3 regions of the Rhizobium sp. BT03 genome follow, and region 3 is predicted to be linked to each of the others. Evidence: riboswitches for the same ligand, from Rfam matches in the RefSeq annotation. Region 3 holds a riboswitch; each other region holds the start of a gene.
What was found. A riboswitch is a leader RNA that binds a small molecule or an ion and turns the genes downstream of it on or off. The one in region 3 is predicted to bind cobalamin.
Positions count from the first base shown of each region.

Region 1 (5,416 bases), 1.3 Mb from region 3:
GAGCGCCTCGGTATATCTGGCCTCGTTGTCGTAGAGTTCGAGCAGCAGATCGAAGGCGAAATCCTTGATCTCCTGCCGCCTCTCCTCGGAAAGCCGCTCCAGCCCGCGCTGGAACTTGTAGCCGATATAATAACCATGCACCGCCTCGTCGCGGATGATCAGGCGGATCATGTCGGCCGTGTTGGTCAGCTTGGCCCGGCTCGACCAGTACATCGGCAGATAGAAGCCGGAATAGAACAGGAAGCTTTCCAGGAAGACGCTCGCGACCTTCTTCTTCAAGGGATCGCCGGAGGCATACTGCTCCATGATCAGCGCCGATTTCCGCTGCAGGAACTCGTTTTCTTCAGACCAGCGATAGGCATCGTCGACATCGGGCGTGAGGCACAGCGTCGAGAAGATCGACGAATAGGAGCGCGCATGCACCGCCTCCATGAAGGAGATGTTGGAAAGCACCGCCTCCTCATGCGGCGTCACCGCATCCTCCATCAGCCTGATGGAGCCGACGCCGTTCTGGATCGTGTCGAGCAGCGTCAGCCCGGTGAAGACGCGGATGGTCAACTGCTGCTCGGCCGGCGTCAGCGTCGCCCAGGAAGGAATGTCGTTGGACAGCGGCACTTTCTCCGGCAGCCAGAAATTGCCGGTCAGCCGGTTCCAGACTTCGAGATCCTTATCGTCCTCGATGCGGTTCCAGTTGATGGCGCGCACGCGGGAAACGGGTTTTAATTGCATGTTCATTGGGTGGTCCCTCTTGAGGAATTTGCCTGGGTTTGCCCCTCATCCGCTTGCCGGCACCTTCTCCCCGCTTGCGGGGCGAAGGGAGCAAGCCGCAAGCTCTCCGTTCCCCACAACCTCTCGCAGGGCACGTCCCCTCTCCCCGTTTTTACGGGGAGAGGGTTAGGGTGAGGGGCATCTTGCAGTCCGGAGCGAAATCAACTCAAAGCGTACAAGACACACACCCCTGCACCTCGGTGCCGGAAAGCGCCATCTGGCGAAGCCGGATGTAGTAGATCGTCTTGATACCCTTCCTCCAGGCGTAGATCTGCGCCTTGTTGATGTCGCGCGTCGTCGCCGTGTCACGGAAGAACAGGGTCAGCGACAGGCCCTGGTCGACATGCTGGGTCGCCGCCGCATAGGTATCGATGATCTTCTCCGGCCCGATCTCGTAGGCGTCCTGATAATAATCGAGATTGTCGTTGGTCATGAACGGCGCCGGATAATAGACGCGGCCGATCTTGCCTTCCTTGCGGATTTCGATTTTCGAGACGATCGGATGGATCGAGGAAGTCGAGTGGTTGATGTAGGAGATCGAGCCCGTCGGCGGTACAGCCTGCAGGTTCTGGTTATACAGGCCGGAGGTCATGACAGCCGTCTTCAACGCCGCCCAATCCTCCTGTGTCGGAACAGGGATGCCGGCATCGTCGAACAGCGCCTGCACCTTCTCCGTCGCCGGCTTCCATTCCTGCTCGGTATATTTGTCGAAATATTCGCCGGAGGCATATTTGGAGTTCTCGAACCCCTTGAAGCTCGTGCCGCGTTCGACCGCCAGAAGGTTCGAGGCGCGGATCGCGTGATAAGTCACCGTATAGAAATAGATGTTGGTGAAATCGACGCCTTCCCTAGAGCCGTAGAAGATGTGTTCGCGGGCGAGATAGCCGTGCAGGTTCATCTGGCCGAGGCCGATCGCATGGCTTTCGTCATTGCCTTTCTCGATCGAGGGCACCGAGGCGATATGGCTCATGTCGGAGACCGCCGTCAGCGCCCGGATCGAGGTCTCGATCGTCTTGCCGAAATCGGCGGAATCCATGGCCGCGGCGATATTCAGCGAGCCGAGATTGCAGGAAATATCCTTGCCGAGATGCTTGTAGGAGAGGTCGTCGTTGTATTCGCTCGCCTCGCTGACCTGCAAAATCTCCGAGCAGAGATTGCTCATGGAGATGCGACCCGCAACCGGGTTTGCCCGGTTCACCGTGTCCTCGAACATGATGTAGGGATAACCGCTCTCGAACTGGATCTCGGCGAGCACCTGGAAGAATTCACGCGCCTTGATCTTCTTCTTCGAGATGCGCGCGTCCGCCACCATCTCCCGATATTTTTCCGTCACCGAAATTTCGGTGAAGGGCACGCCGTAGACCCGCTCCACGTCATAGGGCGAGAACAGATACATGTCCTCATTGTTCCTCGCGAGTTCGAAGGTAATGTCGGGCACGACGACGCCCAGCGACAGCGTCTTGATACGGATCTTCTCGTCGGCATTTTCGCGCTTGGTATCGAGGAAACGCATGATGTCGGGGTGATGGGCGTTGAGATAGACAGCACCCGCACCTTGGCGGGCCCCGAGCTGGTTGGCATAGGAGAAGCTGTCTTCGAGCAGCTTCATGACCGGGATGATGCCCGATGACTGGTTCTCGATCTGCTTGATCGGCGCGCCGGCCTCACGGATGTTCGTCAGCGACAGCGCCACGCCGCCGCCGCGCTTCGACAGCTGCAGCGCAGAATTGATCGAGCGGCCGATCGATTCCATATTGTCCTCGACCCGCAGCAGGAAGCAGGAGACGAGTTCGCCGCGCTGTTTCTTGCCGGCGTTGAGGAAAGTCGGCGTCGCCGGCTGAAAACGGCCGGAAATAATCTCGTCGACCATGTCGCGGGCAAGGGCCTCGTCGCCGCGCGCCAAGGTCAGCGCCACCATGCAGATTCGATCCTCGTAGCGCTCGAGATAGCGCTTTCCGTCGAAGGTCTTCAGCGTATAGCTGGTGTAATATTTGAAGGCGCCGAGGAAAGTCGGGAACCGGAATTTCCTGGCATAGGCCTGGTCGAACAGGTCGCGCACGAAATTGAAGGAATATTGGTCGAGAACCTCCTGCTCGTAATAGCCCTCGGTGACGAGATAATCGAGCTTTTCGCGGAGATTGTGAAAGAACACCGTGTTCTGGTTCACATGCTGCAGAAAATACTGCTTCGCCGCCATCCGGTCCTTGTCGAGCTGGATCCTGCCCTCATCGTCATAGAGGTTCAGCATGGCGTTCAGCGCGTGATAGTCGAGCGTTTCCGCCGCTTTCAAAGGGCGTTCGCCGGCGGGATGAGCAAAAGTGTTATGCGGTTTTGCGCCCGCATCCCGCGTCAGAGGTGTTCCCGTGTCCAAAATCGTTCCATTCCGTGTTTGACGTTGGCGACATCCTCCTCCGTGCCCATGAGCTCGAACCTGTAGAGGTAAGGCACCCGGCATTTCTGCGAGATCACGTCGCCGGCGAGCCCGTATGTCTCGCCGAAATTGCTGTTGCCCGCGGCAATCACGCCGCGAATGTGTCCTCGGTTCTCCGCATCGTTCAAGAAACGGATCACCTGCTTGGGAACGGCGCCCTTTACGATCCCTGGGCCGCCGTCGCCGCTATAGGTCGGCACGACGAGCACGAAAGGTTCGCGGATATGGAACGCATCCGCACCGCCCGCCGGAATACGCGCCGCGCGCAGTCCGAGCCTGGCGACGAAGCGATGGGTATTCTCGGATCGGCTGGAATAATAAACGATCAGCCCCATCGCCTTTCCTCGGTCAGGAGAGCGCGCTGATCATATCGGGGCGGAACCCCGCCCAATGCTGCTCGCCGGCAACGACGACGGGAACCTGCATGTAGCCCATGCCGCGCACACGATCGAGCGCCTCGGCATCTTCGGAGATATCGACGATGTCATAATCGACGCCCAGGCGGTCGAGGGCGCGATAGGTGGCGGTGCATTGGACGCAGGCGGGTTTGCTGTAGACGGTAACGCTCATCATCTTCCTCGTGATCTCAATGAATTCAGGACGCAGAACTGGGATCGGGCGCTTTGCGGCGTCCGGGGCAACGTTTGATAATGATCTGGCAAAGTTGGCGTCTTAAACGCCCGATATGGTCCCTCTCGGGATTTGCGCGGGCGGCGGCCTGGATATTCTCGACATGACTTCAACCCCGAAGTGCTCATGCGGACGTTCGGGGCAGCGCAGCAGGCGCGGATCATTCCGCTTCATGCACGCGACCTTCCGGACACCCCGCCCGTGGACATCTCGTTCAAGGCAGGTCTCCTGGCTTGCGGGTCGAAGCACCCTGCCCCCAGCCTTCCCAAGGCATCATGCCTCAGTGACCTGAAATCGGACAGTTGCTCGCCGCTTACAGTTGCGGGGGCAGCTCCGGCCTTGTCCCGCCCTCATGGTGGAACGCACCGTATTCCCGTCTTAGCCCGCGATCCTCACGAATCGAAGGAACCTTGAACACTATATATAGTATGCCAATCAAAAATCATGTCAACGGATGGTTTTCGCCTTGCGTTACGACAGGTTTGAAATCGCTGCGTTCCTGTGAAAACATGGATAATAAAGGCTTAAACAAAACGAACTGCGGAGAAGGCCGTGATGAGTAGGCCAGCCTGGTCGGCTCAGGCTGCTGACAAACCACGGCAAAACCCGTGACGTCATCCTCGGCCTTGTGCCGAGGATCTACACACGGTCAATTAAGTATTTGAAAATAAACGTTTTCCTGTCAGGAAATTGCCGTGGTTAGATGCTCGGCACAAGGCCGAGCATGACGGAGGAGACTTTGTCGGCAAACCGAGAGCCCGCCTGACTGAGGATCGGCTCCGCTATTTTCAATTCTCGATCAGGCCCGAACCGGCAGCAGTCTTCACGCCGCCACCGGAAAAACATTCATCCCTTTACGCGAAGCAGCCGGAGGGCATTGATCGTCACCAGCACCGTGGCGCCGGTATCGGCCAGAATCGCCGGCCAGAGCCCGGTGATGCCGGCGATGGTCGTGACCAGGAACACCGCCTTCAGCCCGAGCGCGATGGTGATATTCTCCAGGATATTGCGCGTCGTCCGCTGCGACAGCGCGATCATCCGCGCCACGTCGCCGACGCGCCCGTGCAGCACGGCGGCATCGGCCGTCTCCAGCGCCACATCGGTGCCGCCGCCCATGGCGATGCCGATGTCGGCGGCGGCCAGCGCCGGAGCGTCGTTGATGCCGTCGCCGACCTTGGCGACGACGAAGCCCTGGCGCTTCAATTCGCCGACAACCCGCTGTTTGTCCTCGGGCATCATCTCGCCGCGCCAGTCGATGCCGAGCATGCCGGCAACGGCTGCCGCCGTCCGCTTGTTGTCGCCCGTCAGCATCATCGCCTTGATACCGGCCGATTTAAGCGCCGAGAGCCCGGCTTCGGCATCCTCGCGCGGCTCGTCGCGCATGGCGATCAGGCCGGCTGCCGCGCCATTGACGAGCAGCACCGACACGCTCTTGCCCTCGTCATTCAGAACAGTGATGCGTGCATCCTTGTCGCCGTCGAGGGCCCCGCGTTCGCGGGCAGCGGACGACGACAGCAAATCGAGAGTCTCGCCGCCGACTTTGCCGCTGACACCCTTGCCCGGCAGCGCTTTCAGTTCGAAAGCCGG
Region 1 covers NZ_CP125640.1:3,199,051-3,204,466, reverse strand. Annotated here, with positions in the region: gene nrdF (class 1b ribonucleoside-diphosphate reductase subunit beta) at 1-735, opposite strand, end outside; gene nrdE (class 1b ribonucleoside-diphosphate reductase subunit alpha) at 935-3,139, opposite strand; gene nrdI (class Ib ribonucleoside-diphosphate reductase assembly flavoprotein NrdI) at 3,118-3,534, opposite strand; gene nrdH (glutaredoxin-like protein NrdH) at 3,548-3,769, opposite strand; cobalamin riboswitch at 4,030-4,257, opposite strand; gene QMO80_RS15695 (heavy metal translocating P-type ATPase) at 4,676-5,416, opposite strand, start outside.
Region 1: it holds a riboswitch for cobalamin, as region 3 does, so the genes downstream of both, nrdH (glutaredoxin-like protein NrdH) here and cobU (bifunctional adenosylcobinamide kinase/adenosylcobinamide-phosphate guanylyltransferase) in region 3, are expected to answer to the same signal.

Region 2 (5,416 bases), 140 kb from region 3:
GAGCAGCAGCTCACCCGGCGCCTGCGCCAGCGAGCGCGCAATATGGACACGCTGGCGCTCACCGCCCGACAGCGTCTGCCAGAGCTGGCCCGCCCGCTCCCCCATGGCGACCCGCAACAAGGCCTCGTCGACCGCGGCATCGTCCTCAGCGCCCCAGGGCGAGAGCAGCCCGCGATGGGGCGTGCGGCCGAGCCGCACCACGTCGCGCACCGTCAGCTGCGTCTCGGTCGTCGACTGCTGCTCGACGAAGGCGATGCGCCGCGCAAGGGCTGCGCGCGACAGCGAAGCGATATCGTCTTCGCCCAGCCGGATGACACCGCTGCGGACCTTGCGCAGCCGGCAGATCAGCCTGAGCAGGCTCGATTTGCCGGAGCCGTTCGGCCCGAGCAGGCCGAGCACCTTGCCCTTTTCGACCGTCAGGCTGACGCCGTTGACGATGACCGTGTCGCCGGCGGCAAAACTCACCGCGTCGATGGAAATGCTCATGCGCTCCTCCGCACACGATAAAGGATGACCGCGAAGGCCGGCGCGCCGAAGAGCGCGGTGACGACGCCGATCGGCAGCACCTGCTGCGGGATGATGATGCGCGAGACGATATCGGCGCCGACCATGTAGATCGCGCCGCCGAGCGCCGTTGCCGGCAGCAGCCGCCGATGCCCCGGCCCGACGAGGAAGCGGGCGGCATGCGGGATGACGAGACCGACGAAGCCGATCGAACCCACCATGCTGACGACGCTCGCCGTCATCGCCGCCGTCAGGGCAAAGAGCAGGATCTGGACGCGGCGGACAGCAATGCCCAGCGAGGCGGCCGCATCCGTGCCGAAGGCGAAGGCGTCGAGCGCCCGGACATGGGCCATGCAGACGAGGAAACCGGCAAGCGCGATCGGCACCGAGAGATAGACATCCGGCCAGCGCACGCCGCTGAGCGAACCCAGCAGCCAGAACAGCACGCCCCGCGCCTGCTCGGCATTGGCCGAGGTCGTGACGATATAGGAGGTGAGCGCATTGAAGAGCTGCGAACCGGCCACGCCGCAGAGAATGATGCGCTCGCCCGTTCCGCCCGCCCCCGTGGCGAGGAAGCCGACCAGCAGGAAAGCGACGACCGCGCCGAGAAAGGCACCGCCCGAAAGCCCGAGAACGCCATAGCCGAAGCCGAGGATCATCACCGAGACCGCCCCGGTCGAAGCCCCGGCCGAAATGCCGAGCACATAGGGTTCGGCCAGCGGATTGCGCAGCAGCGCCTGCAGGATGGCGCCGGAAAGCGACAGCGAGGCGCCGGCGCTCGCCGCGACCAGCGCCCGGCTGAGGCGATAATCCCAGACGATGCCCTGATGGATGCGGCTGAGCTCGAAATCCGTGCCGAACAGCCGGTTCGACACCGCCTCCGCCGTGGTCGCCAGCGGAATGGCGATCTCACCGATCGAAACGGCAAGGCTGATCATCAGCCCGAGAAGAAGGAAGGCGGCAATGGTGAGCGCGGCAAGCGCCCACCATCCCGGCTCTCTGGCCGATGCTGCCGTCACTGGGTCAGGCCGAAGGACTTGATGCCCTTCGCCAGCGTCTCGATGCCGTCGATGGTGCGGATCGTCGGGTTCATCGATTGCGCGTCCATCATCACGAAACGCCCGTTCTTCACCGCGTCCAGCTCCTTGGTGACGGGATCCTTCCTAAGGAAATCGATCTTCACCTCGGGATCGTCGGCGGCGTAGCGGCGCCGGTCCATGGTGGCGAGAACGATGACGGCGGGGTTCGCCTCGGAAATGGTTTCCCAGCCGACCAGCGGCCATTCCTCCTCGGTGGTAACGACATTCCTGGCGCCGATCGCCTTCAGGATATAAGCCGGCGCGCCGTTCTTGCCGGCAATGAAGGCGTCGCCATTGACCTCCTTGCTGGAGAACCAGAAGACGACGGGCAGGTTCTTGCCCGCTGCGCCCGATATCGAAGCCACCGCATCGGCCTCGCGCTTCTTCAATTCAGCGATCAGCGTATCGCCGCGCTCCTTCACGTCGAAAATTTCAGAGAGTTCGGCGATTTCACGATAGATCAGCTCCATCGTGAACAGCTCCTTGCGCACGCCGTCGCCGCCATCGGTATTGACCTTGGCGAAACAATCGGCCGGCGAAAGATAGGTGTTGATGCCGAGATCCTCGAACTGCTCCCGCTTGCCGACGGAGCCCTGCGCGCCGACATGCCATTCGAACTCGGCCGCCACAAGGTCGGGCTCTTGCCCGACGACGGATTCGAAGCTCGGATCGTTGTCGGCGAGACGCTTTATCTTGCTGTTGGCCTCGGCATATTGCGGCAGCACGGGACCCACCCAAACGGCCGTGCCTGTGATTTTGTCGGCAACGCCGAGCGAGAAGAGAATTTCGGTCATGCCCTGGCCGATCGAAACGATCTTCGACGGCGCCTTCTGGAACGTCACCTGCTCACGGCAATTGGTGATGGTCAAAGGATATTGGGTGGCGGCAAGGCTCGGTGCCGCAAAGCCGATCAGCCCGAAGGCACATGTCATGGTGGCGAAAATCTGGCGCATGAAAAACCTCGATTGAAGGGAAAAAGCACGGTTATGCCGCACAGGCGGCCGAGGGCACGCTGAGACGTGCGCTAACCGCAGGAGGCCCAATCGAGACGGATGCATGCCGGAATTCGGCGAAGGTTCAGAAAGTCAATCATGTCTGTTCCTTGTCCGGGCATCCCCGCCCGGTTGATTGGATCGTGATTGACGGCAGGTCTCCTGGCTTGCGGATATCCGTCGTCTCATCCGCCTTCCCGCGCTATATCGCAGTGGCGAGGCCATAAGCCCTTCAGAGATGGCCGGTCGCTGGCCACAGCTGAGATGATCGACAATCCGCTTACAGTTGCGGGGGCAGCCACGGTCTCGGTCCCTACTGGGTCGTCCTCACCGTGTTCCCTATTAATCCCCTTGGAGTCATCTTCAGGGAACCATCGCCCTCAGTTACGTCGCCGGCCCGGGCGACGTCAACAACTATTGCGGAGGATTAGGTTTGGGTGGGCGAAAAATGGAGACGGATCGTCGGAGCGCTGTTGGCCGGTATAATGCCGGCATCCTTCATCCCCTCAGGATGAGGCTCTCTTAAGCGTCGGCGCAGCATCCTCCCATTCCCGCTGTCGTAGGCGCGGCATCCGCCAACCTCCCTCATGCTGAGGTGCGCAGCCCGAGAGGGCGAAGCCTCGAAGCACGCCGCAACGGTGCTCCTTGCTAAAAACGCATCCTGCTCTGCGAATGGAGCACCCGCCTCGTCTTTCGAGGCTTCAGCCTTCGGCTTCCGCACCTCAAGATGAGGCTCTTTTGAGCGTCGACAGAAGATCCTCCCGTTCCCGCTGTCGTGGGTGCGGCACCCTCCGACCTCCCTCATGCTGAGGTGCGCAGCCCGTACGGCGAAGCCTCGAAGCACGCGCCGCAACGCTGCTCCCTGCGTTCCTACAAGGCATCCAGCGGGATCTTCAGATATCGCCGCCCATTTCCCTCCGGCTCGGGCAATCTGCCTCCCCGAATATTCACCTGCAGCGCGTGCAGCATCAGCTTCGGTTTCGGCAGCGTACGGTCGCGCGCCTTGCGGAGCGCCACGAAGCCGGCCTCGTCAATGCCTGATATATGCGGATTACCGCTTTTCTGGGCGGCTACCGTGCTTTCCCAGCGCGGGTGACGGCCGCCAGGCTGATAGTCGTGGCCGGAAAAGAGCCGGGTCTCCTCGGGCAGCGACAGGATGGCCTGGATCGAGTGCCAGAGGTCGCTGGCGCTGCCGCCGGGAAAATCCGTGCGCGCCGTGCCGGAATCCGGCGTGAACACGGTATCGTGCACGAAGGCTGCGTCGCCAATGACATAGGTCACCGAGGCAAGGGTATGGCCGGGCGAGAACATCACGCGGGCTTTAAGCTCGCCGATCTCGAAGGTGTCGCCATCGGCAAACAGCCGATCCCATTGCGAGCCGTCGGTTTCGAGTGCCTGCCAGTTGTAGATTTCCTTCCAGAGCACCTGCACGTCGGTGACATGGGCGCCGATCGCGGTCGGCGCGCCGGTCTTTCCTTTGAGGTAGTGCGCGGCGGAGAAATGATCGGCATGCGGATGCGTGTCGAGGATCCACGCGACCGTCAGCCCCTCGCTGTCGATATGAGCGAGGATGGCGTCGGCATTGGCCGTCCCCGTCGCACCCGACATCTCGTCGAAATCGAGCACCGGGTCGATGATGGCGCAGCGTTTCGTCACCGAGTCGGCAACGACATATTGCACACTGCAGGTGCGGGGCTCGAAGAAGGCCGTCACACCAGCCGCCTGCCCCGCCCGTTTTTCCAGCCAGCGGCGCGCGCCGGCAAGATCGAAGCCGAGGTTTTGACCAAAGGCCTCGACTTCCCCGGGCTGCATGCGCCCGTCGAGCACCTCTCCCAGCGCATAGAGCGTCAGCGCCCGCGTGCCGCTCTTGCAGTGAGCGACGACCGGCCCCTTCGCCTGCGTCATCGCCATCTGGAAGGCGCGGATATCGGCCTCGGTGATCTCGGCCCCTTTCACGGGCACGAAGCTGTAGGCGAGCCCCGCGGCGGCAGCGGACGCCTTTTCCGCCGCATTGCCGGGCTGCCCCGGCTCCTCGCCATCCGGCCGGTCATTGATGACGGCGGTAAAGCCGTCTGCTGCAAAAGCGGCAAAACCGGCGGCATCGGGCTGCCCCGCCACCGATATCAGCTCATTGACCCTCACGGATGTCATCGAAGCCCCCGCGCCGCCTGCATCGGCAGTATCGCATGTATATCGATACAATCTCACAAGTATATTGCCGAGCGCAAGAATAGTCGCTTGGCACTCCGTCGCGCCTGCCGCGGGCCAGAAAATGCAGACGCCAAAACACGCCAGATCCTCGCCCGGCCCGGCATAGCCAGTCAAAACGACAGTGTCGCCGCGCCCTGTTTGATCTCCGCATGCATGGCGCTGGCGCCGACGATGACGACGCCGTCGAGCATGTCTTCCTGCGTATAACCGCGCGAGGTGACGCAGGGCGGGCAGGCCCAGATCGTGCCGCCGCGCTGCTGGAAATTCTCGATCAGGCTCGACAGCGGATCGAGCGGCGGCACATGCGTCATCCGCTGGCCGCCCTTGCGCACAAGGTCGATCCCGGTGCTGGTGAGGAACACCGAGACCTTCAGTCCGGCGGTGATGCCGCCATTGGCAATGGTAAAGGCGACGGAGGACAGTTCGGATTCGATGCCCTTGGTGACGAGCACGACCAGTTTGTCGCTTGGCGTTTGCATAGTATTCTCCCTGTTGCAGTGACCTGTTCACCATAGGAGGATGCGCGGGGCGCGTATTTGGCCGGAATGCGTGAAGCCTTGTCCGAAAATCCAGATGCGGCGGGTGTGGCGCGCGACGACGTGCTGTCGGCGCTGCTGTCGACGATCCGCC
Region 2 covers NZ_CP125640.1:4,407,013-4,412,428, reverse strand. Annotated here, with positions in the region: gene QMO80_RS21410 (ABC transporter ATP-binding protein) at 1-486, opposite strand, end outside; gene QMO80_RS21405 (iron ABC transporter permease) at 483-1,523, opposite strand; gene QMO80_RS21400 (ABC transporter substrate-binding protein) at 1,520-2,536, opposite strand; cobalamin riboswitch at 2,710-2,966, opposite strand; gene blh (bifunctional sulfur transferase/dioxygenase Blh) at 3,446-4,726, opposite strand; gene QMO80_RS21390 (DsrE family protein) at 4,897-5,265, opposite strand; gene QMO80_RS21385 (AraC family transcriptional regulator) at 5,332-5,416, shown strand, end outside.
Region 2: it holds a riboswitch for cobalamin, as region 3 does, so the genes downstream of both, QMO80_RS21400 (ABC transporter substrate-binding protein) here and cobU (bifunctional adenosylcobinamide kinase/adenosylcobinamide-phosphate guanylyltransferase) in region 3, are expected to answer to the same signal.

Region 3 (5,416 bases):
CTGGCGAGCCGCAGCGAATGCGGTCCACCACGCGCTTGATGGGCGGCCGCGATCGCCGCAAGCTCGCTGTCGGCCGCCGACAGGAACAGGATATCGCCCGGCGTCTGCCCGAGGTCGATCGCCTCATCGCCGTCGCTGATCGTTCCCTGTTGGGCCAGAAGCAGATGCATGGGGTTACGCCAGCGCCTCGATCGCCGCCCTCACCGCGCCCTGATCCATCTCATGAAGGCCGATGACGACCAGACGCGTGGCGCGCTTTTCACCAGGCGTCCAGGCGCGGTCGAAATAGTGGTCGATGCGGCTGCCGACGGCCTGAAGCTGCAGGCGCATCGGCTTGCCCGAAACGTCGACGAAGCCCTTGAGGCGCAGCACGTCATGGGCTGATATGATCGCCTTCAGCTTTTCAACGAAGCCGGCAATATCGGCGACCGCTCCGAGGTCCACGACGAAGCTGTCGAATTCGTCGTGATCGTGCGCCACACCGTCCTCATGCTCAAGCTCGTGGTGCGACTTGCGGTTGGCGATATCGTCCTCCGTGCCGATTCCGAGACCGAGCAGGATGCCGGCCGGCACCTCGCCATTCCTCGCCTCGATCATCGCAGGCTTGCGCACTGTGCGAGAGGCGACCTCGTCGCGCACCCTGATAAGACCAGCCCCATCGATCAGGTCGGTCTTATTGAGCACGATCAGATCGGCGCAGGTCAGCTGATCCTCGAACAGCTCTTCGATCGGGCTCTCGTGATCGAGCGATTCATCCTCACTGCGCGCCGCCTCGACAGCATCGTGATCGTCGGCGAAACGGCCGGCGGCAACTGCGGCGCTGTCGACTACGGTGACGACACCGTCGACGGTCACCTGAGTGCGAATGTCAGGCCAGTTGAAAGCCGCGACCAGCGGCTGCGGCAAAGCAAGGCCCGAGGTTTCGATGACGATATGGTCGGGGCGCTGGTCGCGCTCCAGCAGCTTCGTCATCGTCGGAATGAAGTCGTCGGCGACCGTGCAGCAGATGCAGCCATTGGTCAGCTCGATGATGTCGTCCTCAGTGCAATTCTCCGCGCCGCAGCCCTTCAGCACATCGCCGTCGACGCCGAGATCGCCGAATTCGTTGATGATGAGCGCGATCTTCTTGCCGCCCGCGTTTGTGAGCAGGTTGCGGATCATCGTCGTCTTGCCGGCGCCGAGGAAGCCGGTGATGACGGTTGCGGGAATCTTCTGCTGGTTCATGGATTTAACCCTTCATTTTCAGCGGCAGGCCTGCCGCGATGAAATAGACTTCGGCGGCCTTCGCCGCGATCATCTGGTGGAGACGGCCGGCATGATCGCGAAAATCCCGCGCCATGCGATTGTCGGGCACGATGCCGAGGCCGACCTCGTTGGAAACGAAAACGAGCCGCGCCTTCGCGTCAGGCAGGAAATCAGCGAGCGCCGTAAACTCCGCGGTCATATCCCGCTCCTCCATCATCAGATTGGTGACCCAGAGCGTCAGGCAGTCGATCAGCACCACACGGCCCTCGCCGTCGATGGCGGCGAGCTTGCCGACAAGATCGAGCGGCTCCTCATGCGTGGTCCAGGACGGACCGCGATCGGCCCGGTGCTGGGCGATGCGCGCCTGCATTTCCTCGTCCCACGCCCGGCCGGTCGCGAGGTAGTGACGATCGAGGCCGGTCGGCACGACAAGAGATTCGGCAAAGCGGGATTTGCCGGAGCGTGCGCCGCCGAGGATAAAGGTGGTGTTGGTGGAAGCGATCGTCATACGCAAGCGCTCCCGCTAGAGAGGGCGCGGCGGTGCCACATCCCTCTTCTCCCCCGCGGGGAGAAGGTGCCGGCAGGCGGTTGAGGGGGTGAGCGGCGAAGCCGCGAATGCACTGAGCACAAGCGAAGGGCAAAATGACGGAGGCGCCGTGCGGCCCCCGCATCCGACCCTTCGGGCCACCTTCTCCCCGCGAGGGAGAAGGGGAAATCCATACGCACAGCACCAAGCCGCGCCGAATTCATTCGTTCAGCCAAAACAACCTCCGTGCTGGCAGTGGGTCTCTTGCCCAGGGTTGGGCTTCTCGCCCGGCACGAATGGCAGGTCTCCTGGCTCGCGGTTGTCGGCCGCGATCGGGGCGGACCGGAATCCGGTCGCCCATGATCGTGCCAGCGGATCTGCCTCGCCTTCCCGGCTGCATCGGTGAAGAGGTGGACGATTCGTAGAAATAGAGGCGTCCGACCCCGGTTGATCACCATGCATGTCCAGTGGCTTTTCCGGCATGTCGCCCGTCCCGCCCGCCTGCACCATTGCAGACTGTCGGCCGGAAGAGCTGGATGCCGGATGGAAGACCCTGACCGCTCTACAGTCGCGGGGTCGGCTGTGATGAAGGCGCCCGGTGTGGGTCCGCCCCGTCACATTCCCTTTTCATCCGGAAAGGCGTAACACCGATCCGGAACCATCCGTTATTCCAAAGATGGTTAGGCAAGCTCAGGGGTGAAGTCAACCGGCCGATATGGCCGGGAATGGCCAGCCAGGCGACGCAACGCTCGCAAGACGACTTACTCTACCTAAAACATCGTCATTTATCAGATACTTACGTCATAAATATTTGATCGTCGCGCCAGCTTTTCGCCGCAATTACATCGCAAGCGGTCTGCGCCATCGCCCTTGACCGGGCCTCTTCCTGCCTAGTTGTCTTGCCATGCTTATGAAATTGGATCGGCGCCGGTTCCGGGCGCTGCGAGTTTTCTTCGATCCGGGGCGGCTGCGGGCGCTGACGCGACGCAGCGAAGTCGGCCTGTCGCTGGCGGGCGCCGTCGTCGGCATCACCTCCGGGCTTGCCGTCACCGGCATGAGCTTCGTCTCCAATGAACTGCATCAGCTGGTCTTCGGCATACCAGACAGCGAAAGGCTGAGCTCGTCTGTGATCGACGACAAGCTGCTGCTGCTGACCGCCCCCGTCATCGGCGGCATCTTGCTCGGTCTGCTTCTCTTCGTGTTGGCCAAACGCCGCAAGAAGCCGATGGTCGACCCGATCGAGGCCAATGCGCTGCATGGCGGCCGCCTGTCCTTGACCGACAGCATCATCGTCGCCGTGCAGAACCTGATCTCCAACGGCTTCGGCGCCTCCGTCGGCCTGGAGGCCGGCTATACCCAGCTTGCCGCCGGCCTCGCCTCGAAATTCGGCCTGAAGCTGCAGCTTCGCCGCTCGGATCTGCGTATCCTCGTCGGCTGCGGCGCAGCCGGCGCCATCGCCGCCGCCTTCAACGCGCCGCTGACCGGCGCCTTCTATGCCTTCGAGCTGATCATCGGCACCTATACGATCGTGTCGCTGACCCCCGTGGTCGTCTCGGCCCTCGTTTCCACCCTGATCGCAAGGCTGCTCACCGACGGCGATTTCACCATCGATATCGGCAGCTTCGGCGCTGTCATGCCGGCCGATTATATCCCGGCAATACTGCTCGGCGTCTTCTGCGCCGGCGTCGGCATCCTGATCATGCAGGGCGTCTCCTTCGTCGAGGAACTCGCGCGCAAGAGCTCGATCGCCCCGCCCTTCCGCCCCGCACTCGGCGGCATCATTGTCGGGCTGCTGGCGATGATCTCGCCGCAGGTGCTTTCGGCCGGCCACGGCGCGCTGCATCTCAACCTTTCCCGCGACGTGGCCATCCCGGCGCTGATCGGCCTCTTTCTGTTGAAATCCTTGGCTTCCGCGATCTCGATCGGCTCCGGCTTCAGGGGCGGCCTGTTCTTCGCGTCGCTGTTCATGGGCGCCCTGCTCGGCAAGCTCTTCGCCTATTGCGGCCCCTATTTTGCCGATGCGACGCTAACGCCCGTCATCTATGCCGTCGTCGGCATGAGTTCGCTTGCCGTCGCCGTCATCGGCGGGCCGCTGACGATGACGTTCCTGGCGCTCGAAATCACCGGCGATTTCCCGATCACCGCGCTGGTGCTCGCCGCCGTCATCACCTCTTCGCTCGTCGTGCGCTCGACCTTCGGCTACTCCTTCGCCACATGGCGCTTCCATCTGCGCGGCGAAAGCATCCGCAGCGCCCATGACGTCGGCTGGATCCGCAACCTGACGGTGGACAAGCTGATGCGCGCCGACGTCAAGACGGCCAAGGCGGGCATCTCGCTGGAGGAATTCAAGCAGGCCTTCCCGATCGGCTCGACCCAGCGTGTCATCCTCGTCGAGGAGAGCGACAAATATGCCGGCCTCGTGCTGGTGCCGGAGATCTACGCCAACCCGACCGACGCCCAAGACGAGGGCAAGACGCTTGCCGATTTCATCCACTACCGCAATGATTTCCTGCAGCCGCAGATGAATGCCAGGCAGGCGGCGGCGATCTTCGACAAGAGTGAAAGCGAAGCACTGGCCGTCGTAAACAACCTGATCGAACGCAAGGTGATCGGCCAGCTCAGCGAAAGTTATACGCTGCGCCGCTACAGCGAAGAACTCGACCGCCGCCGCCGTGAGGTCTCGGGCGAGATCTGAACCGCTAGGAACGAGGTTCGGCGGGCTTGAAAACGTTGACCGCCTTAGAAACACCGCGCAATTCGAAGGATCCCAGACATTCGCTCTCAACCGCGCAGGTGACGGCGAAACTCTCCGACATCAGGAGATGGTGCCCGAGCGTGCCGCAGAGCTTCTCGAGCCGCGAGGCTTCGTTGACGGCGCTGCCGATCACCGTGAAGTCAAGCCTGCCGCGCGCGCCGATGTTTCCATAGAACACCTCGCCGAGATGCAGCACGACATCGACGCCGATATCCGGGCCTCGATTCTCCGTCCGCTGATGATTCAAGGCCTTGTTCGCTTCCAGAATATTCCGTGCGGAAACCAGCGCGGACATGCATGACTTTTGCGGGTCCTCGGCGTCTGTCGGAAAGATCGCCAGCACGCTGTCGCCCATGAATTTGAGAATCTCGCCGGAACTTTCCTCGACATGCCGGCCGATCAGCTCGAAATGTTCGTTCAGAAATCCGGCGATCTCACCGGGCTGGTAAACCTCGGTCAGCGCCGTGAAGTTTCTGAGGTCGGCAAGCAGGATCGCAGCATTGATGGCGCCTCCCGTTCCCCTCTGGATATCGCCCGCAAGAATGCGTGCACTCGTCTTGGCGCCAGTGTAGACGGCAAGGATATCCGCAGCGGTTTTCGAAGCCGCGATGCGGTAGCAAGCCAGCCCCAGCGCCGGGAAAAACCTGGCGACGGTCGCCAATTGATCATCGGAGAACCCACCCGGTCTGTCGCTGGTGAGCGACAGGCTGACACCGCGTAACGCAGCCTCCTTCGGGAACTCCAGCAGGCTGACCAGGTGATCCGTGCCGCCGCCAAGCGCGAATTCCGCAAGCTGCGGATAGTCGTCGACACCCTCACCTTTGGCAATGTTCCAGCGCCCTGACGTCTCGTCGCGGCCGAGCAGATAGTAGATCGGCGTCTTCTCAAAG
Region 3 covers NZ_CP125640.1:47,548-52,963, reverse strand. Annotated here, with positions in the region: gene cobN (cobaltochelatase subunit CobN) at 1-170, opposite strand, end outside; gene cobW (cobalamin biosynthesis protein CobW) at 175-1,224, opposite strand; gene cobU (bifunctional adenosylcobinamide kinase/adenosylcobinamide-phosphate guanylyltransferase) at 1,229-1,753, opposite strand; cobalamin riboswitch at 2,052-2,449, opposite strand; gene QMO80_RS00270 (chloride channel protein) at 2,676-4,466, shown strand; partial or broken gene QMO80_RS00265 (adenylate/guanylate cyclase domain-containing protein) at 4,471-5,416, opposite strand, start outside.